2 regions of the Rhizobium aouanii genome follow, and region 1 is predicted to be linked to the other one. Evidence: predicted binding sites of a transcription regulator. Region 1 holds the regulator's gene; the other holds the start of a gene.

What was found. Region 1 encodes PhoB, which activates phosphate uptake and scavenging genes when phosphate is short. Its sites were predicted from a motif close to TGTCATNNANCTGTCAT; they were not measured.
Region 2: pstS (phosphate ABC transporter substrate-binding protein PstS) is a predicted target of PhoB. The motif match lies at 2,020-2,036, and genes of this name have one in related genera.

The regions. Positions count from the first base shown of each region.
Region 1 is NZ_JBAMYD010000034.1:3,277-15,411, reverse strand. It holds gene V8P77_RS33990 (hypothetical protein) at 184-462, shown strand; tRNA gene V8P77_RS33985 (tRNA-Gly) at 490-563, opposite strand; gene V8P77_RS33980 (2'-deoxycytidine 5'-triphosphate deaminase) at 623-1,717, opposite strand; SAM riboswitch at 1,791-1,869, shown strand; gene V8P77_RS33975 (O-succinylhomoserine sulfhydrylase) at 1,912-3,096, shown strand; gene apaG (Co2+/Mg2+ efflux facilitator ApaG/CorD) at 3,359-3,751, shown strand; gene V8P77_RS33965 (Hsp33 family molecular chaperone) at 4,014-5,006, opposite strand; gene argF (ornithine carbamoyltransferase) at 5,098-6,012, opposite strand; gene V8P77_RS33955 (aspartate aminotransferase family protein) at 6,055-7,254, opposite strand; gene V8P77_RS33950 (GcrA family cell cycle regulator) at 7,675-8,208, shown strand; gene phoB (phosphate regulon transcriptional regulator PhoB) at 8,512-9,195, opposite strand; gene phoU (phosphate signaling complex protein PhoU) at 9,330-10,043, opposite strand; gene pstB (phosphate ABC transporter ATP-binding protein PstB) at 10,088-10,903, opposite strand; gene pstA (phosphate ABC transporter permease PstA) at 10,919-12,135, opposite strand, start outside.
Region 2 is NZ_JBAMYD010000003.1:362,070-374,204, forward strand. It holds gene V8P77_RS07610 (P-II family nitrogen regulator) at 1-95, opposite strand, end outside; gene V8P77_RS07615 (NAD(P)H-hydrate dehydratase) at 439-1,911, shown strand; gene pstS (phosphate ABC transporter substrate-binding protein PstS) at 2,269-3,357, shown strand; gene V8P77_RS07625 (Na/Pi cotransporter family protein) at 3,472-5,205, shown strand; gene V8P77_RS07630 (DUF808 domain-containing protein) at 5,319-6,338, shown strand; gene V8P77_RS07635 (magnesium and cobalt transport protein CorA) at 6,366-7,331, opposite strand; gene V8P77_RS07640 (DUF72 domain-containing protein) at 7,434-8,240, opposite strand; gene V8P77_RS07645 (GNAT family N-acetyltransferase) at 8,265-8,726, opposite strand; gene uvrA (excinuclease ABC subunit UvrA) at 8,723-11,644, opposite strand; gene V8P77_RS07655 (single-stranded DNA-binding protein) at 11,928-12,135, shown strand, end outside.

The DNA.
Region 1 (12,135 bases):
CACGCCTGGAGGAACCGGATCTTCGCCCTAATATCAATAGGTGGATGTCGCGTCCGGTCGCTTGACCACGACGTCCCCGGGGATGCTTCCCGAAGGATTGAGGCGCATCATGGGCATCCGTGTCGTGAACTCTATCCGGGGAGGCGTAGAGTGATATTATCCACGGCATAGGGAGGGATGGACATGAAAGCTGCAATCATCGGCCTCGTCGGCACGCTCGTCCTGGCGGGATGCAACACCGTCAGCTACAGCGGCCCGGGCCTCGAACCCATCCCCGGAAGCATCACCTATAGCGGCCAGCCGCGCACCAAACTCACCAAATCACCCCCCGGCTCCGCTTTCCCGCATGATTTCATCGACCAGTACGGCCGGCAGGTCGAGGAAACCTACATCATCCAGCCCGACCGGAGCCTGATCATCGCGCATCGGCAATACAAGCCGATCCGGTTTTTTGGGGATTAGGTTTATCAGGCATGGTTTGCTGGGAGCTGGAGCGGGTGAAGGGAATCGAACCCTCGTATTTAGCTTGGGAAGCTGCTGCTCTACCATTGAGCTACACCCGCGATGAAGCGAGATTTCCAACAGATGGGGGCCGCTGTCAAGTCGCGGCCGCCGGGAAGCCTCAGATGCGGAAGTGTTTCGAGAGCTTCAGGCCCTGGGCCTGGTAGTTGGAGCCGAGGCCGGAGCCGTAGAGGCTGGCGGGCTTTTCCTGCATGTGTTCGTAGACGAGGCGGCCGACGATCTGGCCGTCTTCGAGGATGAAGGGCACTTCGTGGCTGCGGACTTCGAGCACGGCGCGGCTGCCGCGCCCGCCGGCAGGCGCATGGCCGAAGCCCGGATCGAAGAAGCCGGCATAGTGGACGCGGAATTCGCCGACCAGCGGATCGAAGGGGGTCATCTCGGCGGCATAATCCGGCGGCACATGCACTGCCTCGCGCGAGACGAGGATATAGAACTCGTCGGGATCGAGGATCAGCTCGTTGCGGCCGCGGCTGTGGAGCGGCTCCCAGAAATCGAAGAGGTCGTGCTCGGCCTTCTTGTCGACGTCGACGACGGCAGTGTGATGTTTGCCGCGATAACCGATCAGGCCGTCCTTGTCTCCGGCCAAGTCGATCGACAGGGCAATGCCGCCGCCGGAAACATTCGGCAGCTTGCTGGCGACCAGCGTCTCGCTTTCATGCAGCTTCAACAGTTCCGGCTCGCCGAGCAGGGCCTGGCCGACGCGGAAACGGATCTGCGACAGGCGCGAGCCGCGGCGCACGACGATGGGGAAGGTGCGCGGGCTGATTTCGAGATAGAGCGGGCCGGAATAGCCTGCGGGGATCTTGTCGAATTCCTGGGCGTAATCGGTGATGACGCGGGTGAAGATATCAAGGCGCCCGGTCGAGCTCTTCGGATTGGCCGAGGCCGACATGTCGGCCGGCAGCGCTAAGCTCTCCATCAGCGGCACGATGTAGACGCAGCCGGTTTCGAGCACCGCGCCTTCGGAGAGGTCGATCACATGCAGGCTCAGCCGGTCGAGCTTGTCGGACACCAGATGCGAGGGGCCTGGCATGAAGCTGGCGCGCACGCGAAAAGCCTTGCCGCCCAAGCGCAGGTCCAGGCTTGCCGGCTGGATCTGGTCGCGGTCCAGCTCTCGTTCGGAGATCAGACGCCCCGTTTCGAACAGCGCGGAGATCGCGCGATCCGCCAGAATTCCCGTTTCGCGAGCCATCATGCCTCATCCATCATTTGCCGCCGACAAAACCAAAATCGGGGAATTGACGCAAGCAGCTAACAGCAGTATTGCAGAATTATCCCGTGGTGATTTGGCCGGTCGGCTTGCAGCCACGTTAAACAAGTGGCTAAAAAGACCGGGTTGAAACCGGTCTGCTTTTGCGACCGGTTTTTTTGTTATGTGAAGGTGATGGCATGAGCAAGACCTGGCGCCCGGCAACCCAACTCGTCCACGGTGGCACGCTGCGTTCGCAATATGGCGAGACGTCCGAGGCAATCTATCTCACCCAAGGGTTCGTCTATGAGACGTCGGAGGCGGCCGAAGCCCGCTTCAAGGGCGAGACGGAGGGCTTCATCTACGCCCGCTACGGCAGCCCCACCAACGACATGTTCGAAAAGCGCATGTGCATGCTCGAAGGCGCCGAAGACGCCCGCGCCACCGCTTCCGGCATGGCCGCCGTCACCGCGGCGATCCTCTGCCAGCTCAAGGCAGGCGATCATATCGTCGCCGCGCGCGCCCTCTTCGGTTCCTGCCGGTGGGTCGTCGAGACGCTGGCGCCGAAATACGGCATCGACTGCACGCTTATCGACGGCCGGGATCTGGCCAACTGGGAAAAGGCGATCACGCCAAAGACCAAGGTGTTTTTCCTGGAAAGCCCGACCAACCCGACGCTCGAAGTGATTGATATTGCAGGCGTCGCCAAGCTCGCCAACCAGATCGGCGCCAAGGTCGTCGTCGACAACGTCTTCGCCACACCGCTCTTCCAGAAGCCTTTGGAGCTCGGCGCCCATATCGTTGTCTATTCCGCCACCAAGCATATCGACGGCCAGGGCCGCTGCCTCGGCGGCGTCGTGCTTTCCGACAAGGAATGGATCGACGAGAACCTGCACGACTATTTCCGCCATACCGGCCCGGCCATGTCGCCGTTCAACGCCTGGACGCTGTTGAAGGGCATCGAGACGCTGCCGCTGCGCGTGCGCCAGCAGACCGAAAATGCGGCAAAGATCGCCGATTTCCTGGCCGAGCAAGGCAAGGTCGCCAAGGTGATTTATCCGGGCCGCAAGGACCATCCGCAGGCCGATATCATCGCCAAGCAGATGACCGGCGGCTCGACGCTGGTCGCCTTCGAGCTGAAGGGCGGCAAGGATGCGGCCTTTGCGCTGCAGAACGCGCTTGAGATCATCAAGATCTCCAACAATCTGGGCGACAGCAAGAGCCTGATCACCCATCCGGCGACAACGACGCACAAGAACCTGACGGATGAGGCGCGCGCCGAACTCGGCATTTCTCCGGGCACGGTCCGCCTTTCGGCCGGCATCGAGGATACCGACGACCTGATCGAGGATTTCGCGAAGGCGCTTGTCAAGGTTTCGGCCTGATCGACAGTCATAAACGGCCGGACCCCACCCGGGTTCGGCCGGATCTCACCAAGGTGAGACCGTGCCGGACCTCACTGGGTGAGGCCGGGGGAACAAGTTTGCCCGCCGCGGCGTTCCGCAACGGAATTAACACTGACAATTAGGCTTAACGATCGAAAACCCTGCGGATCGCAGCCATTTCAGCGATGATTATTGTTCCGTTTCTTGACGGACAGGGCCTCTTATAAGATACGGGTAACATATCTTGACTAAGGTGCAAGGCATGTATCGCGCCCTCACAAGAGAGATCGAAGTCGTCGTCGAGCCGTTCTATCTGGAGGAGCAATCCGATCCGGAAGACGACCGCTATGTCTGGGGTTACCGGATTGTCATCAGCAACAATTCCCACATAGCCGTTCGGCTGGTCAACCGTTACTGGAACATCACCGACCAGAACGGCCAGGTGGACGAGGTGACCGGCCCCGGCGTCGTCGGCGAACAGCCGCGGCTCAGCCCCGGCGACACCTACGAATATTCCTCCGGCTGCCCGCTCGACACGCCCTCAGGGCTGATGTTCGGCCATTATCAGATGGAAACGGACGACGGCGAGATGTTCGATGTCGACATCCCCGCCTTCTCGCTGGATTCGCCTGGGCTGCTGCGCGTGCTGAACTGAGGCGCATCAATTGAGACGTCATTTTCCGTCAGCGCCACGTTCCTGAGATCTTCGACGCCCGGCTCCTGGGAGATTGCCGAGGCCTGCCCCTCATCCGCCTGCCGGCACCTTCTCCCCGCTCTTGCGGGGCGAAGGGGACGTGTCGCGAGCTCTCCGTTCCCCACCAACCTTTCGTAGGGCACGTCCCCTCGCCCCGTTTTTACGGGGAGAGGGTTAGGGTGAGGGGCAGCCACTCGCGCGAACCGGACAGCAGTGGTGTCAACTATTCAGCCGGCTGAAGCTCGGCCGGCTCAAACCGGTAGGTGGTCGAGCAGAATTCGCAGGTGACGGCGATTTCGCCGTTTTCCTGGCTGGCCTCGATCTCCTCGGCCGAAAAGCCCTTGAGCACGCCCTTGATCTTGTCGCGCGAGCAGCTGCAGCGATCGAAGACGGCGCGCGGTTCGTAGACGCGCACGCCGCGCTCGTGGAACAGGCGGAACAGCAGCCGCTCGGTTCCAACCAGCGGATCGGTGAGTTCATCGGCGTCGATGGTCTCGACCAGCGAACGCGCTTCGAGCCAGGCGTCGTCGTCGCCATGCGGGCGGCTGCCGGTGTCGCCGTCGCCGCCGTGGAGATCCGGCTGGCGCATGCGCTCCGGCGCTTCCGGAAGGAACTGGGCGACGAGGCCGCCTGCCCGCCAGCGATGGCGCGGCTTGCCCGCATCGTCACGGTCGAAGAGTTCGGCCGCGGCAAGGCGGACACGCGTCGGGATCTGCTCCGACTGGCGGAAATAGACCCCGGCAATTTCTTCCAGCGTGGTGCCGTCGAGCGGAACGATGCCCTGGTAGGGCTGGCTGAACTTGCCCTGGTCGATGGTGAAGGCGAGAATGCCCTTGCCGAGCAGTTGCTCCGGCTCGGTTTCACCCGCCTCGACGGCCTTGTTGAGCAGCGCCTGATCGAAACGGGCATAGGCGCGGACATTTTCCGGCGTCGAGAAATCGGCGACGAGAAGATCGACCGGGCCGTCGCCCTTGGTCTGCACGGTGAACTTGCCGTCGAACTTCAGCGAGGTGCCGAGCAGCACCGTCAGCACGACGACTTCGGCAAGCAGCCGGGCAACGGGTGCTGGATAATGATGGCGCTCTAGGATCGCATCGAGCATCGGGCCGAGCTGGACGGCGCGACCACGCACATCCAGCCCCTCCACCTGGAAAGGGACGACATGGTCATCGCCGGCGAAATCGAACTGGCCGAGGGCGGCTGCAGCTTCTGCCATGGCTTTTCACTCCTGGTTTTCCGAGCGATGGGCCAGCGTGCCCTTCGCTCGCGCGGTCGCGAGTTTGTGACTCGCGACGTCCGATTATGGTTCAGATCGCGCCCAGGCACCAAGCAAGAATCGACTTCTGCGCATGAAGGCGGTTTTCCGCCTCATCGAAGACTACGGATTGCGGACCGTCGATCACATCATCCGTCACTTCCTCACCGCGGTGGGCGGGCAGGCAATGCATGAACAATGCATCATTGCCGGCTTTGGCCATCAAGGCCGCGTTGACCTGATAAGGCTGGAAGACATTGTGACCCCGGGCCCGATGTTCCTGATTCATGGAGACCCAGGTATCGGTCACCACACAATCGACGCCGGCGACCGCACGGTCGGCATCATGGCAAAGCATGATTTCGGCGCCCTCATTGCGGGCCCAGTTCAGATAGTGATCCTTGGGCTCCGAGCCAAGGGGCACGGCCATGTTCATGCGATAGCCGAAACGCGCGGCACCCTCGACCAGCGAATGCAGCACATTATTGCCATCGCCGGTCCATGCGATGGTCTTGCCCTTGATCGGGCCGCGATGCTCTTCGAAGGTCATGATATCGGCCATGATCTGGCAGGGATGGGTGTCATCCGTCAACGCATTGATCACAGGTACGGTCGCATGCTGGGCAAGCTCCAACAGCCTGGAATGCTCGGTGGTGCGGATCATGATCGCATCGACATAGCGCGACAGCACCTTGGCGGTGTCGCCGATCGTCTCGGCGCGGCCAAGCTGCATCTCGGTGCCGGACAGGAACAGCGTTTCGCCGCCGAGCTGGCGCATGCCGACGTCGAAGGAGACACGGGTGCGCGTCGACGGCTTCTCGAAGATCATCGCCAGCATCTTGCCGGCGAGCGGCTTGTCGCCCGTGCCGGCCTTGAAGGCCTGTTTGCGGGCGAGCGCATCGTTCATGATGGTTCTGAGATCGGCTGACGTGACCGCCGAGAGATCGAGGAAATGTTTAGGGCTCATATCGTCTTCTTACCTGTGCTGCGCCCGAAGGCGGCAATCTCTTCAAGCCGTCTTCTTGACCTTGGAAGCGCGGATGCTCTCGGCGGCGCGCTCGACGCGGGCAAGGCCCTCGCGGGCTTCCTCGGCGGTGACCACGAGCGGCGGAAGAAGGCGGATGACGTTGTCGCCGGCGGGCACGCCGAGCAGATGGGCGGCGCGGATCGCCTGCAGCAGTTCGGCTGAGGGAACGGCAGCCTTGATGCCGAGCAACAGCCCCTCGCCGCGCACATCTTCGATCACATCGGGATAACGATCCTTCAGCGAGGCGAGGCCCTGGCGGAAGACAAGTGCTACGTCGCGCACCTGCTGGAGGAAGCCATCGGCAAGGATGATGTCGAGCACGGCGCTGCCGACGGCCATGGCAAGCGGATTGCCGCCATAGGTCGAGCCATGCGTGCCAGCCTTCATGCCGGAGGCGGCTTCGGCGGTGGCAAGGCAGGCGCCGAGCGGGAACCCGCCGCCGATGCCCTTGGCGACAGCCATGATGTCGGGGGTGATGCCCGACCATTCATGGGCGAAGAGCTTGCCGGTGCGGCCGACGCCGGTCTGGACCTCGTCTAGGATCAACAGCAGACCGTTGTCGTCGCAGAGCTGGCGAAGCGCCTTCATGAACTCGGTGGTGGCAGGACGGACACCGCCCTCGCCCTGCACCGGCTCGATGAGGATGGCGGCCGTGGCCTCGGTGATCGCGGCGCGGACCGCTTCGATATCGCCGAAAGCCACCTGATCGAAACCCGGCGCCTTGGGGCCGAAGCCTTCGAGATATTTTTCCTGGCCGCCGGCGGCGATCGTCGCCAGCGTCCGCCCATGGAAGGCGCCTTCGAAGGTGATGATATGAAAGCGCTCGGGATGGCCCTTGGAAAACTGATAGCGGCGCGCCGTCTTGATCGCGCATTCGAGCGCCTCGGCGCCTGAATTGGTGAAGAACACCTTGTCGGCGAAGGTGGCATCCGTCAGCCGTTTTGCCAGGCGCTCCTGGCCGGGGATCTCATAGATGTTCGACAGGTGCCAGACCTTGTCGGCCTGCTCCTTCAGTGCGCCCACAACATGCGGATTGCTGTGGCCGACGGAGGTGACGGCGACGCCGGCGCCAAAATCGAGATATCGCTCGCCGCTTTCGGTGATCAGCCACACGCCCTCGCCTCGCTCGAACCGCAGCGGGGCACGAGAATAGGTGTCATAAAGCGGCGCGGCTTCAGCCATGGCGCGATCTCCATCAAAGTTGGCGGGCAATGACTCCGGCTAAGGAAACCAGGCCCGAAAAATTAAAAATGCCGCCTTGCGGCGGCGAGTGGCACTATTTCCCTTTCGCGCTGCAATGTCAACAAAACGGCGCCCTTAGCGTATGCAGCACAGGTGTACAGCGGCATTTTCAGTCTTCAACAGGCATTATTGCAGAAATGACACGCAGGGGCAGCAAGTTGGGGAAAACTACGAATTCGATTCATCCGGATTCATGCGACTCTTGTCACGGAGTCAGCCTCACACTAGGTTAAAGATCAATTACTAGACTGCATGCGGCGGAACTAGTCACCAAAATTGATCAAGCGTTTCTTGTTTCGGAGCTCCCGGGACAACGGTGAGGGATTCTGCCATCACCAACGCAAAAGGTGGAGACAGGGCATGAACTGGACAGACGAGCGGGTCGAGAAACTCAAGAAGCTTTGGGCCGAAGGACTGAGCGCCAGCCAGATCGCGGCACAGCTTGGTGGCGTCAGCAGAAACGCGGTCATCGGCAAAGTGCACCGGCTGTGCCTTCCCGGCCGCGCCAAGGCCGGCGGCACCAATACCGCGGCGCGAACGCCGAAGCGCAACACATCGGCGCCGCGCGCGCCGAACTATGCCTCTCGCATCACGACCCGCACCGTTACCCGCCAGCAGGGCGCGACGATGCTGAAGGAAGAGATCGAGATCGAAACGATCGAGGAAATGGAATACGTGCCGCGAGGCAATGTGGTGGTGCCGATTTCGCGTCGCCTCGGCCTGACGGAACTGACCGAGCGTACCTGCAAGTGGCCGGTCGGCGATCCGCTGAAGGATGACTTCCACTTCTGCGGCTGCGAGTCCCCAGACAATTCGCCTTATTGCGGCTATCACCAAAAGCTTGCCTACCAGCCGGTCAACGAACGCCGCAGGGCGGCAGCGCGGGCGAGCTGAACGCGGGCAACCATCGTTAGAATGCAGAAAACGGGCCGATTGGCCCGTTTTTTCATGCGCGGATGGGATGGCTGCCCCTCACCCTAACCCTCTCCCCGTAAACGGGGCGAGGGGACGTGCCCTGCAAGAGGTTGTGGGGAACGGAGAGGTCGCGGCATATCCCCTTCGCCCCGCAAGCGGGGAGAAGGTGGCGGCAGCCGGATGAGGGGCAGTCCATCGCCGCGAACCGGACAGTAGCGGGATAAGCCCGAGCATGACGAAAGAGGCGTCAGCCGGCTTTGTCAGCAACCAGAACGAAAGCCCTCAGGCTTCCATCGAGTAACCGGCGCCGCGGACGGTGCGGATGACGTCCTGCATGTTGGAAAAATTCAGCGCCTTGCGCAGGCGGCCGACATGGACGTCGACGGTGCGCTCGTCGACATAGATGTCGTGGCCCCAGACGCCGTCCAGAAGCTGCGAGCGGGAGAAGACCCGGCCCGGCGACGACATCAGGAATTCCAGCAGGCGGAATTCGGTGGGGCCGAGGCGGACTTCGCGGCTCTTGCGATGGACGCGATGGGTTTCGCGGTCGAGCTCGATATCGCCGCATTTCAGCACCGTGGACAGCACCTCGGGACGGGCGCGGCGCAGCATCGCCTTGACGCGGGCAACGAGTTCGGGGGTCGAGAAGGGCTTGACGACATAATCGTCGGCACCCGTCGACAATCCGCGGACGCGTTCGCTCTCCTCGCCGCGCGCCGTCAGCATGATGATCGGCAGGCGCTCGGTTTCCGGCCGCATGCGCAGGCGCCGGCAGAGCTCGATGCCGGAGACGCCCGGCAGCATCCAATCGAGGATGAGAAGATCGGGCGTGCGCTCTTGAAGCCTCATTTCGGCTTCGTCGCCACGAAGGATGGTATCGACCTCGAAGCCTTCCGCTTCGAGATTGTAGCGAAGAAGCACGCTGAGGGCTTCCTCGTCTTCAACAACTGCAACTCTCGGGATCATGCGTGTCGGTCTCCTCGCGCATCATCCTTAAATCAGGGGTGATTTAAGCAATTCATCCTGCGCAGATTCAGAAATTGGCTGCGACCTCTTTGCGCGCCCCGGACGGGCGCGCACGCAACTAATTGTGCGGGCGGTTATTCCGTGACCGCGCCGACGGTGTTGGCGCTGTCATCCTTCGGACGATCGCCTTCCGGCTGTGCGCCTGTCGTCATGTAAAAGATCGTCTCGGCGATGTTGGTCGCATGGTCGCCGATGCGCTCTATATTCTTGGCGCAGAAGAGAAGATGCGTGCAGCTGGTGATGTTGCGCGGATCCTCCATCATATAGGTCAGGAGTTCGCGGAACAGCGAGGTGTACATCGCGTCGATCTCGTTGTCGCGTTCACGGATCGCATTCGCCTTGTCGGCTGAACGATTGGTGTAGACATCGAGCACTTCCTTGAGCTGGACGAGCGCCAGCTCGGACAGATGCTCGAGGCCGCGGGCGAGCTTGCGGGGGACGCCGGTGCTTTGGACGGCGATGACGCGCTTGGCGGTGTTCTTGCCGAGGTCGCCGACGCGTTCGAGATCGGCGGCGATGCGGATCGAACCCATGATTTCACGCAGATCCGAGGCCATCGGCTGACGGCGGGCGATCGTGACGATCGCCTTGTCGCCGATTTCGCGTTCGGCGTGATCGAGGATCACATCGTCCGAGATGACCTTCTGCGCCAATGCGGTATCGCCGTTGACGAGCGCCCGGACGGATTCACTGACCATCTGTTCGGCCAGGCCGCCCATTTCGGAAATCCGCCTGGACAAGAACTTCAGATCATCATCATAGGCAGAAAAAATATGTGTCGATGCCATGGGGCTTTATCCTCGAATAACGGGAAGGCTTGGTGTCGCCAAAATCAACCGAAGCGACCCATGATGTAGTCCTGAGTGCGCGGATCGTCGGGATTGGTGAACATCTTGTCGGTGTCGTTCTCCTCGACGAGATTGCCGAGGTGGAACATGGCGGTGCGCTGCGAGACACGCGCGGCCTGCTGCATGGAGTGGGTGACGATGACGATCGTGTAGTTCTCGCGCAGCTCGTGGATCAGTTCCTCGACCTTGGCGGTGGCGATCGGGTCGAGCGCCGAGCAGGGCTCGTCCATCAGGATGACTTCAGGGCTGACGGCGACGGCACGCGCAATGCAGAGGCGCTGCTGCTGGCCGCCCGACAGGCCGGTGCCGGATTCGTGCACGCGGTCCTTGACCTCGTTCCAGAGGCCGGCGCGCTGCAGGCTGGTTTCGACGATCTGGTCGAGATCGGCCTTCGACTTGGCAAGGCCATGGATGCGCGGGCCGTAGGAGACGTTTTCATAGATCGTCTTCGGGAACGGGTTCGGCTTCTGGAAGACCATGCCGACGCGGGCGCGAAGTTCGACGACGTCGATATCGGGATCATAGACATCGTCGGTATCAAGCGTGATCTTGCCGGTGACGCGGCAGCCGTCGATCGTATCGTTCATACGGTTGAGGCACCGCAGGAAGGTCGACTTGCCGCAGCCGGACGGGCCGATCAGGGCGGTTACGGTGTTTTCGCGGACGTTCAGGTTCACATCGAAAAGCGCGCGCTTTTCGCCGTAGTAAACCGAGACATCCTTTCCGATCATCTTATAGGGGACGTTGCTCATCTTGCGATCCAGCGCCTTTTCAACTGCAGCTTCCGTCAACATGTTCATGATGTTTAACTCCGTTTACCAGCGGCGCTCGAAGCGACGACGCAAGAGGATGGCGCCCATGTTCATGACGATCAGGAACAGGAGCAGGACGATGATGGCACCCGAAGTACGCTCAACGAAGGCACGTTCGGCCTCGTTGGCCCACATATAGACCTGTACGGGTAGAGCCGTCGAGGGATCGAGCGGTGTCGCCGGCGCATTGGCGACGAAGGCGACCATGCCGATCAGGAGCAGCGGCGCGGTTTCGCCGAGCGCGTGCGCCAGGCCGATGATCGTGCCGGTCAGGATGCCGGGCATGGCGAGCGGCAGCACATGGTGGAACACCATCTGCATCTTCGAGGCGCCAAGGCCGAGCGCTGCGGCGCGGATCGACGGCGGCACGGCGCGCAGTGCCGCGCGCGTCGCGATGATGATCGTCGGCAGGGTCATCAGCGTCAGCACCAGGCCGCCGACCAGCGAGGCCGAGCGCGGCAGGCCGATGAAGTTGATGAAGACGGAAAGACCGAGCAGACCGTAAACGATGGAAGGGACCGCGGCGAGGTTGTTGATGTTGACCTCGATCAGGTCCGTCAGCTTGTTCTTCGGCGCGAACTCCTCGAGATAGATCGAGGCGGCGACGCCGATCGGCAGAGCGAGCACGAGCACGATCAGCATCAGGTAGAGCGAGCCGATCAGGGCGACGCCAAGGCCTGCGGCCTCCGGACGGCTGGAATTGCCGTTGACGAAGAGGCCGGTGTTGAACTGCTTGTGGAGCGCGCCGCTCGCCTTCAGCTCGTTCATCCAGCCGACCTGCTTGTCGTTGACCTTGCGGTTCTTCTCATCGACCGCGAGGTCGATCTGGGCCTTGTTGGCGCTGTCGACATTGGCGTCGGCGAGAACCGTGACATTGACCGTCTTGCCGATGATCGACGGATCGGCGAGCACCATATCGCGCAGCTGGATCGGCGCACTCTTCGACAGCATGGCGGTTGCATCGCGCACGTCGGGACGGCTCGAGGCATTGATGTTCAGCTGCTTGACGATCGCGTCACGCAGGAGAACCGGATAGTTGGCGGCGATCAGCACCGAAGGGTCGGTCGCGCGCTTATTGTCGGGGTCGATCGTCTTCTCGACGAATTCGATCGGCAGGGTGATCGCCGTCTGCTGGAAGGCGGTATAACCTTTGCCGATCACCGTCCACAGCAGGATGAAGAGGAAGACGAGACCGAAGGTGATGGCGGCGATGCCATAGG
Region 2 (12,135 bases), on a different contig from region 1:
TCCGTGACCGTGATACCCTGCAGGCCAACTTCCTGAAGGGCTTCCTTCACTTCGTCCAGCTTGAAAGGCTTAATGATCGCTTCGATCTTTTTCATGAGAAAATGTCTCTCCGCTTCTCTTGTTATGGCAGGAATTTTCCCGCTCGCCGGATATGATGCAGATATCGTGCCAGTTTGAAATCCATCTTGTCGAAAAAACACGTCGATTCTGCCAAAACCGGCGCGTTTGCGGGGAATTCCATGTGGTTTTGGCGACGGTCAGATGGAAAAACATTGTCTCCCGATCAAAATCCCATCGGAAACGGAAAAACTCATGTATTTTCGCAACTGCGAATAAACATCACGCTGAGATGAAAATATAGGCAAATGCCTAAATGGAGTCCTTCTCTTTGGTATTTCAGGCGGTTGTTTTTTAGGCGTTTTTTGATTGAATAGGATGATGAGCAAACATCTGTCCGACCTTCTTCTCACGCCTGCCGAAATGGCCGCCGTCGACGCTGCCGCGGCCGCATCCGGCATCGACTCCTTCGGCCTGATGGAGAGGGCAGGTGCCGCGGTCGCGGCCGCTGCTCTGCGCCTTCATCCCGGAGCATTGCGTTTCGCCGTCTTCTGCGGACCCGGCAACAATGGCGGCGACGCCTATGTCGCAGCACGTCACCTGCATGAGAGCGGGGCGAGAGTGGCTCTCTTCCACCTTGGCGATCCCGTGAGGCTGAAGGGCGATGCCGCGCGTGCCCGCACAGGCTGCGCGCTTGAGGGACAGGAACTCGACCTCTATCGGCCGGAAACCGGCGACGTCGTCATCGATGGCCTGTTCGGGGCGGGGCTTGGCCGCGAAGTGTCGGCCGATGTGCGTGCGCTGATCGAGCGCGTCACCGAGGCCAGTATTCCCGTGCTCGCCATCGATCTACCCTCCGGCCTCGATGGCCGTACCGGAAAGGTGCTGGGTGCCGCCTTCCGGGCCTGCAACACCATCACCTTCATGACCCGCAAGCCCGGCCATCTGCTGATGCCGGGCAGAGAGCTTTGCGGTGAACTGGAGGTCTTCGACATCGGTATCCCGGCCCGCATCGTCAGGGCTGAGGCAGGCGGCCTCATCGCCGAGAACACGCCGGATGCCTGGAAGAGTGCGCTGCCGGCCGAGCAACTGGAAACCCACAAATACAAGCGCGGTCATCTGGTCGTCTTCTCGGGCGAGGCCGACAAGACGGGTGCGGCACGCATGTCGGCAATCTCTGGCCTGAAGGCCGGCGCCGGCCTGGTGACGATCGCCGCCCCCCGCGCGGCGATGGCCGCCAATGCCGCGCATCTGACAGCCGTCATGCTGCATGCCATCGACGACGAGGCCGACCTCGGCGACTGGCTCTCCGACAAGCGGCTGCAGACCTTCGTCCTCGGCCCCGGCTTCGGCATCGGCGCCAGGGCACGCGGCTTCGTCTCGGCCCTTGCCGATCGCCACCTGGTGCTCGATGCCGACGGCATCTCCTCGTTCAAGGATGATCCGCAACAGCTGTTTGATCTCTTCCGAGGTGAGCCGCGTCTGGTGTTGACACCGCACGAGGGCGAATTCGCGCGGCTCTTTCCCGATATCGGCGGCGACGATGGACTCGGCAAGGTGGATAAGGCTGTCGCCGCCTCCCGCCGCGCCAATGCCGCGATCATTTACAAAGGCGCCGATACCGTCATCGCCGCACCCGACGGCCGTGCGCTCATCAATACCAACGCTCCCGTCTGGCTTGCCACCGCCGGCTCAGGCGACGTGCTTGCCGGCATCATCGGCGGATTGCTCGCCCAGGGCCTGCCGGCCTTCGAGGCCGCGGCCGCCGGCGTCTGGCTGCACGGCGAGGCCGGCCAACGTGCCGGCAAGGGGCTGACGGCGGAGGAGCTTGCAGCCGAGGTATTGCCGCTTTAGCGCCGCCGCATCCTCCTGCACCTCGAACGCAGAAGCAATCCGCACTGTCCCCGACATGTCTGGCCGTGGCGTAGGCTGGGTTGTTTTAACATTGTAAATGCGGCCGACGTGTCAGTTGAGTGACGGGTTTTATTTCGAATTTTTAGAGCGACATCGATCAGCGAAAGAATGTCCTGCGCCCCGAATCAGCAATCCGTAAAACTAAACTGTCATTAAAATGTTAATGAATGGAAATACTTAATGGTGTCAGGAATTCCTGTCGGCTGAACCACGGGGGTTCGTACGGCCGGTCCTGAGCTGATCTGGTGTGAATTCTGATCGAAGTCCGCAGTAAACGGTTGCGAGGGGGAAGCGCCGATGGAACGTTTTTTTCGGCAAGTCCACAGAGTGACGACCGCCGCCCGCTTTGCCGGACTTGCGGCAATTGTCGGTTCACTCTTCATCGCTCCTGCAGCCATGGCCGAGCCCATTCGCGGCGCCGGCTCCACATTCGCGGCACCCATCATCGCGAAGTGGGCGGAGATCTATGAGAAGGCGCGGATGGATGACGGCGACTTCAGCTCACCCGATTGGACGGTAGACTACGAGCTCGTCGGTTCGCTGGCAGGTCTGATGCGCCTTGACCAGCCGGAGCTGGATTTCGCTGCGACCGATGTGCCTGTCTCCCACGACGAGCTTTTGAAGCATGGCCGCCAGCAGTTTCCGATCGTGCTCGGCAGTGTGGCGATTGCCGTCAACCTTGACGGTATCGACAAGGGCCGTATCAACCTGACTGGCCCGCTGCTTGCGAATATCTATCTCGGCAAGATCCAGTCATGGGCCGATCCTGCCATCAAGGCGATCAACCCGGCGATCAGCCTTCCCGATCAGAAAATCAGCCCGGTTACCCGCAAGGACGGGTCAGGCACCACCTTCATGTTCACCGAATACCTGACCTCGGCAAGCCCGGAATGGAAGGCGGCACATGGAGCGGATACGCTGATCGCCTGGCCTGTGGGGACGAGTGTCGAGGGAACCGGGGATCTCATTCGCGCAGTGCAGGCAACCAAGGGGGCGATCGCCTATGCCGATTTTGGCCAGGTCGAACGCGCAAACCTGCCCTATGCCGCTGTTCAGAACAAATCGGGCCAGTTCGTAAAACCGGGACCGGATGGCGTGCGGGCTGCCGCCAGCACCGCCTCATGGGATGAAGCGAAGGATTTTTCGGTGTCGCTCACGGATCAACCGGGAGAGGCGGCCTATCCAATCAGCGGGGCGACATTTGCTGTCGTTCCCATGACGGGACAGGCGCCCAATCGCTATCGCCGCGTGCATGATTTTTTCCGCCTGGCGTTCGAGACAGGCAGTAAGGACGCCGAAGCGCTGGGCTATGTGCCTTTGCCGCCGCAGCTCGTCAGTCAGATCGTCAAATACTGGCTGAAGCAGGATGCATCCGCGAGCCAGTAAATCGTTCGCGCGCATGATACGCGGCCGGGACATCCCCGACCGTAGGAAATCGGGCATGTGAGGCGCGGAGCGTCGTTGAAGCGCGCCATTTTGGCGCCAAGGGGGTAAGGCGTAATGAACATCGACATTTTCAAGGATATTCTTGTGCCCGTTATCGGCGGGCTGGGGATATTCATGCTCGGTCTGGAGTTCATGTCGAACGGCATCCAGGCACTCTCCGTCAACAAGATGCGCGCATTTCTCGCAAAAGCGGCAGGCACGCCGATCAAGGGCGTGATCGCCGGAACTCTCATCACCGGCGTCATCCAGTCATCGACGGCAATGACGGTCATGGTCGTCGGCCTCGTCAATGCCGGTGTTGTCGGATTGCGTCCGGCGATCAGCGTCATCATGGGCGCCAACATCGGAACGACGCTCGGAAACGGCCTGATCGCCTTGCCGCTCGGTCCTCTTGGCCTGATCTTTGCGGGCGTTTTTTCGCTGGTTTACTGCTTTGCCAAGAGCGAGCGGATCCGCAACGTCGCGCTTGCCTGCATGGGCTTCGCGCTGATTTTCTACGGTCTCAATCTGATGACCGGCGGCCTTCGGCCGCTGCGCAACATACCGGAGGTCATGGACGTTCTGTCGACGCTGACCGCCGACTCCTATTACAACCTGATCAAGTGCGTGCTGATCGCTGCCGGCGTCACCGCGATGATCCACTCCTCGTCGGCGACGATCGGTATCGTCATGGGGCTTGGCGCGGCTGGTGTCCTTGACTGGACGACGGCGGTTGCCTTCTCGCTGGGTGCCGATCTCGGAACCACGATCACCTCCTGGATTGCCTCGCTCAATCTGTCGAAGAACGCCAAACGCGCTGCCTACGCCCATATGTCCTTCAACATTATCGGCGTCTGTATCACCGTGCCCTTGTTCTTCGTCTCGATCGACGTTCTGGCATGGGCGATGCAGTGGTTCGGCGGCGATCCCGGCGTTCCTGTCGTCATCGAGGGCAAGGAGACATTTCCGCTGGTCCCGGTCGCTGTCGGTCTCTATTCAACCTTCTTCAACGTCTTCAATACGGCGCTGCTGTTTCCTTTCGTCAGCGTGTTCGAACGTGTCTTGTCGCGTATTGGCCGCACCGATGCGGAGGATGTCGAAGACTATTCGACGCCGAAATTCCTCGATCGCAGGCTCACGAGCGACTTCGCGCGGGCCGTTCCAGCCGTCCAGCAGGAGACCGCGCGGCATCTGCAGGCCGGCGCGATGTTCCTGGATATTGCCCGGTCTGCCAAGTCGGCGCCATCGGACCCGGGCGAACACTATCTCGCCACCGATATCCTCAGCCGCGACATTCGCGACTACACCGCATCGCTGATGAAGGAGGATCTGCCTTACGAGCAACTCGATCTGGTTGCCAGCCTGATCGAGGAGGCGGATTTCACCGCTGCGTTGACGGAATCGATGCATCAGGTCGCCCGGCGCGTGAAGCGTGAAAAATTCAGCGAGCCCGCTCTGGCGATCGTCAACCAGGCATTGAGCAAGCTCGATGCCTCTTTGCAGGAAATCATGCCCGACTATGGCGTGGTTCGTCCCTCGATGCCGGCCGGCCATGTCAGCCTCCCCACCGTCACCGAACTTCGGGCTCAGACACTGGCGCTTGGCCCGAATGCCGGCGCGGCTGAACGCGGCACGATCCTGGCGCTTCTCGGCTCGGTCGAGCGCGCGGAGATTCTGATCCGCCGCATCGACGAGGAGCGCAAATCCGTGAACCGGCAGAGCGTTCTGTCGCGGGCTTCTCAGAAACGGGAACGGCAGGTCCGTCCTCCGCTGGACGAGGGCGGCTTGAGCCCGATGCCGGCTGAATAACGGCCATTGTCGTCGCGATCCTTGCGTGGCATCTTCCCGCCGGAGGATGCTACGTCTCGTTGACGGGCTTTCCGTTTTCACTGTGTAAGTCTGTCTTCCCGACGGAGGCTCGAATGAGTATTGGCCTGATCGCCCTTCTTGATGATATCGCGGCATTGGCCAAGGTGGCTGCGGCATCGCTCGACGATATTGCCGGCCAGGCTGCCAAGGCAGGCGCGAAAGCGGCTGGCGTCGTCATCGACGATGCGGCGGTCACGCCGCGTTACGTCACCGGATTTTCGCCAGCGCGCGAACTGCCGATCATCGGCAGGATCGCGCTCGGCTCGCTGAAGAACAAGCTGCTGATCCTGCTTCCCGCAGCGCTTATCCTGAGTCTCGTCGCCCCGCAGGCGATCACGCCGCTGCTGATGATCGGCGGGCTTTACCTCTGCTACGAAGGCGTGGAAAAAGTCTACGGGCTGGTGCTGCCGCATGCGGCCCACGCCCATGAATCGGCACTCGAGGCAACGAGCCTCGATGCCAAATCGATAGAAGACGAGAAGGTTGCCGGCGCAATCAAGACGGATTTTATCCTGTCGGCGGAAATCATGGCGATTACGCTTGCCGCAGTGCCGTCAGGCGGCATGTTCACCCAGGCCCTCATCCTCGCCGTCGTGGGACTGGGCATCACGGTCTTGGTCTATGGCGGCGTGGCGCTTATCGTCAAGGCCGATGATCTGGGTCTGATGCTGGCGCGTGCGCGCACCGCCTCTCCGATCGGCGCCTTCTTGCGTTCGATCGGAAAGGGGCTTGTCACGGGCATGCCTTATTTTCTGAAACTGCTTGGCATTGTCGGAACGGCCGCCATGATCTGGGTCGGCGGCGGCATCATCGTTCACGGCCTCGAAGCCTATGGCATCGGCGGCCTTGCACATCTGATCCATGATGCCGGCGAGGCGACCGCGCATGCCATTCCCGCTCTGGCATCGGTGCTCAGCTGGATCGTCGAGGCCGCAGGAGCGGGCATCGTCGGTATCGTCGCCGGCTTGATCGCTATTCCGGTCGCAGGCTATATCGTCTCGCCGATCTGGCGCTACCTCAAATCGCTCCTGCCGCGCCGCCGGAAAGAGGCGCTGGCGGACGGGAAGAAATGAAACCGTCGTCCATCGACGAGCAATCCGTCATATCCAGCGGGCGCGCTTGAAACGGATGAAAAGTCCGATGCACATGACAGCGATGACTGCCAAAACGACAAAATAACCGTAGCTGGTTTTCAGCTCGGGCATATTGTCGAAATTCATGCCGTAGATACCGGCGATTGCCGTCGGAACGGCGAGAATGGCAGCCCAGGCCGCCAGCTGCCGGGTGATCGTGCCCTGTCTTTGCTGTTCAAGCAGATTGCTCGCTTCGAAAACCGATGTGATCACGTCGCGCAAGCTTGCAACCATCGTCTCGACACGGTGCATGTGCTGAAGCGCATCGCGGAAATAGGGCTTCGCTTCCCTGTCAAGCGACGGCAGGTCGAGATGGTAGAGCTTGCCGCAAAGGTCGAGCATTGCGTCCAGCACCCGCTGAAACAGAATGATTTCCCGCCGCAACTTGAAAATCCGGGTGATCTGGCTGCGGTCGAGAAACGCGTCGAGCATCTTTCGTTCCATGTCGAGAACGGCATCCTCGATCGTGCGCACGATGGGAAGGTAGCCGTCGACAATGAAATCGAGAATGGCATGCAGAATGTAGTCAGTGCCATGGCAGAGCGTCTTCGGCGAAGTCTCCAGCCGGCCGCGCAGCTCTCCGTGCCCGCGCTCCGAGCCATTCCGCACGGTGATGATATAGCGCTTGCCGACGAAAATTGCGGTTTCCCCGTAGGTGATATGATCTCCCTCAAGCTGCGCCGTCTTTGCGATGACGAACAGCTGGTTGTCATAAACGCTGAGCTTCGGCATCTGCAGGGAACTGAGCGCATCGGCGATCGAGAGTTCGTGAAGGCCAAAACGGCTTTGCAGCAGCAGGAGTTCGTCCCGGCTGGGCTTGTGCAGGCCGATCCAGATGAATTCATTATCCGTCGCCGGAATGGAGGCAGCCTCGAAAGGGACAGCCTCGACCCGGCGTCCGTCGCGATACAGATAGGATGCGGCAACGCTCATGCGGGCTCCCAGGTTACCACGCTCATGATGCCCTCATGCAATGCGTGTCTGACGATGTGATACCCACAAGGTCACGATCCTTTTGTGACTATCGAGCCCCGCCTATTTCGCCAACGCCTGCTGCAGGGCGATCGCCCCATGCGGCGCATTGACCTTGCCTTCATGAATCATGAAGGCGAAGACGTCGCGTGGCTCGACCCTCACCTTACGATCTCCATCGATCAGCGGCAGATCGTCGGGAACCTTGCCTTCGGCCCAGGTCTCCAGCCGGGTTGCCCAGGCCTTCAGGTCCTTCTCCGGGTAGCAGGTCGGAATATCGTCCGAGCCCTTCTGCAGCCTGGCATAGACGAAATCGGCCGTGACGTCGGCGATCATCGGATATTCGAAATGTTCGGCACAGACCGGCGCCACGCCGTATTTCGAAAGCAGCGCCACGAACTCCGGCACCTTGAAGGAATCGTGCCGTACTTCGACCACGTGGCGGAGCGCCAGCCCATCCTGTTTTGCCGGCAGCAGCTTCAGGAAGGCTTCGAAATCGTCCGGATCGAACCTCTTCGTCGGTGCGAACTGCCACAGCAGCGGCCCGAGATGATCGCCGAGTTCGCTGATGCCCGATGACAGGAACCGCTCCATCGACTCACCGGCTTCGGCAAGCACCCGTCGATTGGTGACGAAACGGGTCGCCTTCAGCGAGAAGATGAAACCGTCGGGCACATCAGCCGCCCATTTGGCAAAGACCGCAGGCTTCTGCGTGCTGTAATAGGTGCCGTTGACCTCGATGACCTTCAGCTGGCGGCTGGCATAATTCAGCTCATCCTTCTGTTTCAGGTCATCGGGAAAGAAATGCCCGCGCCAGGGCTCGAAGGTCCAGCCGCCGATGCCGGTGCGGATAGTGCCGGATTTCGTCATGTCGTCCTCCCCATTCGCAGCCGCTCAGGCCGCATTGATCTCTTTCGTCATGTCGACGAGCGTCCATCCTGGCCGATAAGGGTTCGGCCGGCGACCCGTTTCCTGAAACCCGAAGGCGCTGTAGAGCGCGATATTCCGCTCCATCCGCGCATTCGTGTAAAGCCGGATCTCCGGCACGGCCCATTCCCGTGCCTTGCCTTCCAGCCAGCGCAGCATCGCCAGTCCATGACCGGCACCCTGAAAGGCCGGCGAGACCGCGATGCTGAACAGCATGAGGTGATCGGAATGCTGCTCGACGACCACCAGGCCGGCCGTTTGCCCGCCGATCTCGCAGAGCCAGACCTCGCCGCGTTCGATCCTCGGTGTGTAATCCTCCGTCACCGGCATCGGCGGAGCGCCGAAGAGTTCGCTATAAGGCCGATAAGCGGCTGACGTCAGCGTCGCGATCGTTTCCAGATCATCGGGCGACGCCGGCCGCATCGTCATTCCGCCGCAACCGCCTTCTTCGCCGGCCGCCGTTCCAGCAATTCCTTCAGGAACTGTCCGGTATAGGACCGCTTCTCCTTAACGATCGCTTCGGGCGTACCGGTTGCGACGATCTCGCCGCCGCCGTCGCCGCCTTCGGGGCCGAAATCGAGCACCCAATCGGCCGTCTTGATGACTTCGAGATTATGCTCGATCACCACCACCGAATTGCCCTGGTTGACCAGTTCGTGCAGCATTTCGAGCAGCTTGGCGACGTCGTGGAAATGTAGGCCGGTCGTCGGTTCATCGAGAATGTAGAGCGTGCGCCCCGTCGAGCGTTTCGACAGTTCCTTGGCAAGCTTGACGCGCTGCGCCTCGCCGCCCGAGAGCGTATTGGCCTGCTGGCCGACCTTGATATAGCCGAGACCGACATCCTTCAGCGCTTGCAGCTTGTCGCGCACCGCAGGCACCGCGGCGAAGAAATCGACACCTTCCTCCACGGTCATATCGAGCACGTCGGCGATCGACCTCTGTTTGAAGGTGACGTTGAGTGTCTCGCGATTGTAGCGCTTGCCGTGGCAGACGTCGCAGGTGACGTAGACATCCGGCAGGAAGTGCATCTCGATCTTGATGACGCCGTCGCCCTGGCAGGCCTCGCAGCGTCCACCTTTGACGTTGAAGGAGAAGCGGCCCGGCTGGTAGCCGCGGGCCTTTGCCTCCGGCAGGCCGGCGAACCAGTCGCGGATCGGCGTAAAGGCGCCGGTATAGGTCGCCGGGTTCGAGCGCGGTGTGCGACCGATCGGCGATTGGTCGATGTCGATCACCTTGTCGATATGCTCGAAGCCGTCGATGCGGTCGTGATCGGCCGGGTTTTCACGCGCGCCCATGACGCGCCTTGCCGCCGATTTATACAGCGTCTCGATCAGGAAGGTGGATTTGCCGCCGCCTGAAACGCCGGTCACCGCCGTGAACACGCCGAGCGGGATCGACGCCGTGACGTTCTTCAGATTGTTGCCGCGCGCGCCGACCACCTTGATCTCGCGGCCCTTCTTCGGCTTGCGGCGTTCGTCGGGAACGGGGACGCCGAGTTCGCCGGAGAGATATTTGCCGGTCAGCGACTTCGGATTGGCCATGATATCCTGCGGCGTGCCATGGGCGATGACCTGGCCGCCGTGAATGCCGGCGGCCGGGCCGATATCGACCACGTCGTCGGCCGACAGGATCGCATCCTCGTCATGTTCGACGACAATGACGGTGTTGCCGATGTCGCGCAGGTGCTTCAGCGTGTCGAGTAGCCGGGCATTGTCGCGCTGATGCAGGCCGATCGACGGTTCGTCGAGCACGTAAAGCACGCCCGTCAGCCCCGAACCGATCTGCGAGGCAAGCCGGATGCGTTGGCTTTCGCCGCCCGACAATGTGCCGGAATTGCGCGACAGGCTGAGATATTCCAGGCCGACATCGTTGAGGAAGCGCAGCCGGTCGCGGATTTCCTTGAGGATGCGCACGGCGATCTCGTTCTGCTTGGCATTGAAGCTTGCCGGCAGCGTCTCGAACCAGTCGCGGGCGACGCGGATCGACATACCAGTCACTTCGCCGATATGCAGCGTGTCGATCTTCACCGCCAAGGCCTCCGGTTTCAGGCGGAAGCCGTTGCAGGAAGGGCAGGGGGCCGCCGACATGAAGCGCTCGATATCCTCGCGCGCCCAGGCGGAATCGGTCTCTTTCCAGCGGCGCTCGAGATTGGTGATGATGCCTTCGAAATTCTTCTGCGTCGTGTAGGAGCGGGCGCCATCGGCATAGTGGAATTCGATCTTGTCGTTGGTGCCGTTGAGGATGACGTCCTTGGCCTCGTCGGAGAGATCGTTCCAGCGGGTGCCGAGCTTGAAGCCGTAATGTTTGCCGAGCGCTTCCAACGTCTGATTGTAATAGGGCGAGGTCGACTTGGCCCAGGGCGCGATCGCCCCGTCGCGCAGCGTCCGCTCGGGCTCGGGCACGATCAGATCCGGATCGATCTTCTGCTGAGCACCGAGGCCATCGCAGGTCGGGCAGGCGCCGAAGGGATTGTTGAAGGAGAAGAGCCTGGGTTCGATCTCCGGAATGGTGAAGCCGGAGACCGGGCAGGCAAACTTCTCCGAAAACAGCACGCGTTCATGCGTCTCGTTCAGCGACTTGTTGGCCGAGCCGCCGGCCGACGTTTCTTCCGGCGGCAGCGGCTTGTCGGCGAATTCTGCGACCGCCAGCCCGTCGGCAAGCTTCAGGCAGGTCTCCAGGCTGTCGGCCAGGCGCGCCGAGACATCCGAGCGCACGACGATGCGGTCGACCACCACGTCGATGTCGTGCTTGTATTTCTTGTCGAGCACCGGTGCCTCGGCGATCTCGTAGAACTGCCCGTCGACCTTGACGCGCTGGAAGCCCTTCTTCATCAGCTCGGCCAGTTCCTTCTTATATTCGCCCTTGCGGCCGCGCACGAGCGGCGCAAGAATATAAAGACGGGTGCCTTCGCCGAAATCGAGGATGCGGTCCACCATCTGGCTGACGGTCTGGCTCTCGATCGGCAGGCCGGTGGCCGGCGAATAGGGAACGCCGACGCGGGCAAAGAGCAGGCGCATGTAGTCGTAGATCTCGGTGACGGTGCCGACCGTCGAGCGCGGATTGCGCGAGGTGGTCTTCTGCTCGATCGAGATCGCCGGCGACAGCCCGTCGATCTGGTCGACGTCGGGCTTCTGCATCATCTCGAGAAACTGCCGGGCATAGGCCGACAGGCTCTCGACATAACGCCGCTGGCCCTCGGCATAGATCGTGTCGAATGCGAGCGAGGATTTGCCGGAACCCGAAAGCCCGGTCATGACGATCAGCTTGTTACGCGGCAGATCGAGATCGATGCTCTTGAGATTATGCTCGCGCGCGCCGCGGATGGAGATCGTCTTCAGTTCGCTCATCGTCTCTGCTTTGGTTTTCTGGATGACAGCCCTTATTTAGTGATGCCGACGGGCGAGTCGAGGCTGAATATCCGCAAGGGCTCAAGGTTTTCGATTCTGTTGACAGGATCATACGGATAAACTAGAACAAATAAAGAACAAAATTCCTGATGGATGCATGCGGCTTTCTGATGGATAAACATGTGGATTAAATGCCGCCCATGCGCATCGGCGGTCCGTGATGGTTTAAGGTGCGCCGATCGATTAAACGCCGCCGGGCAGGGCGGCAGGCAGGGTGAGAAGTATGGCTGGTAGCGTGAATAAGGTAATTCTGGTTGGAAACGTCGGGGCAGACCCCGAAATCCGCCGCACTCAGGATGGCCGGCCGATCGCCAATATCCGTCTTGCAACCTCGGAGACCTGGCGCGACCGCAATTCCGGCGAGCGCCGCGAAAAGACCGAATGGCACACGGTCGTCGTCTTCAACGAAGGCCTCTGCAAGGTCGTCGAGC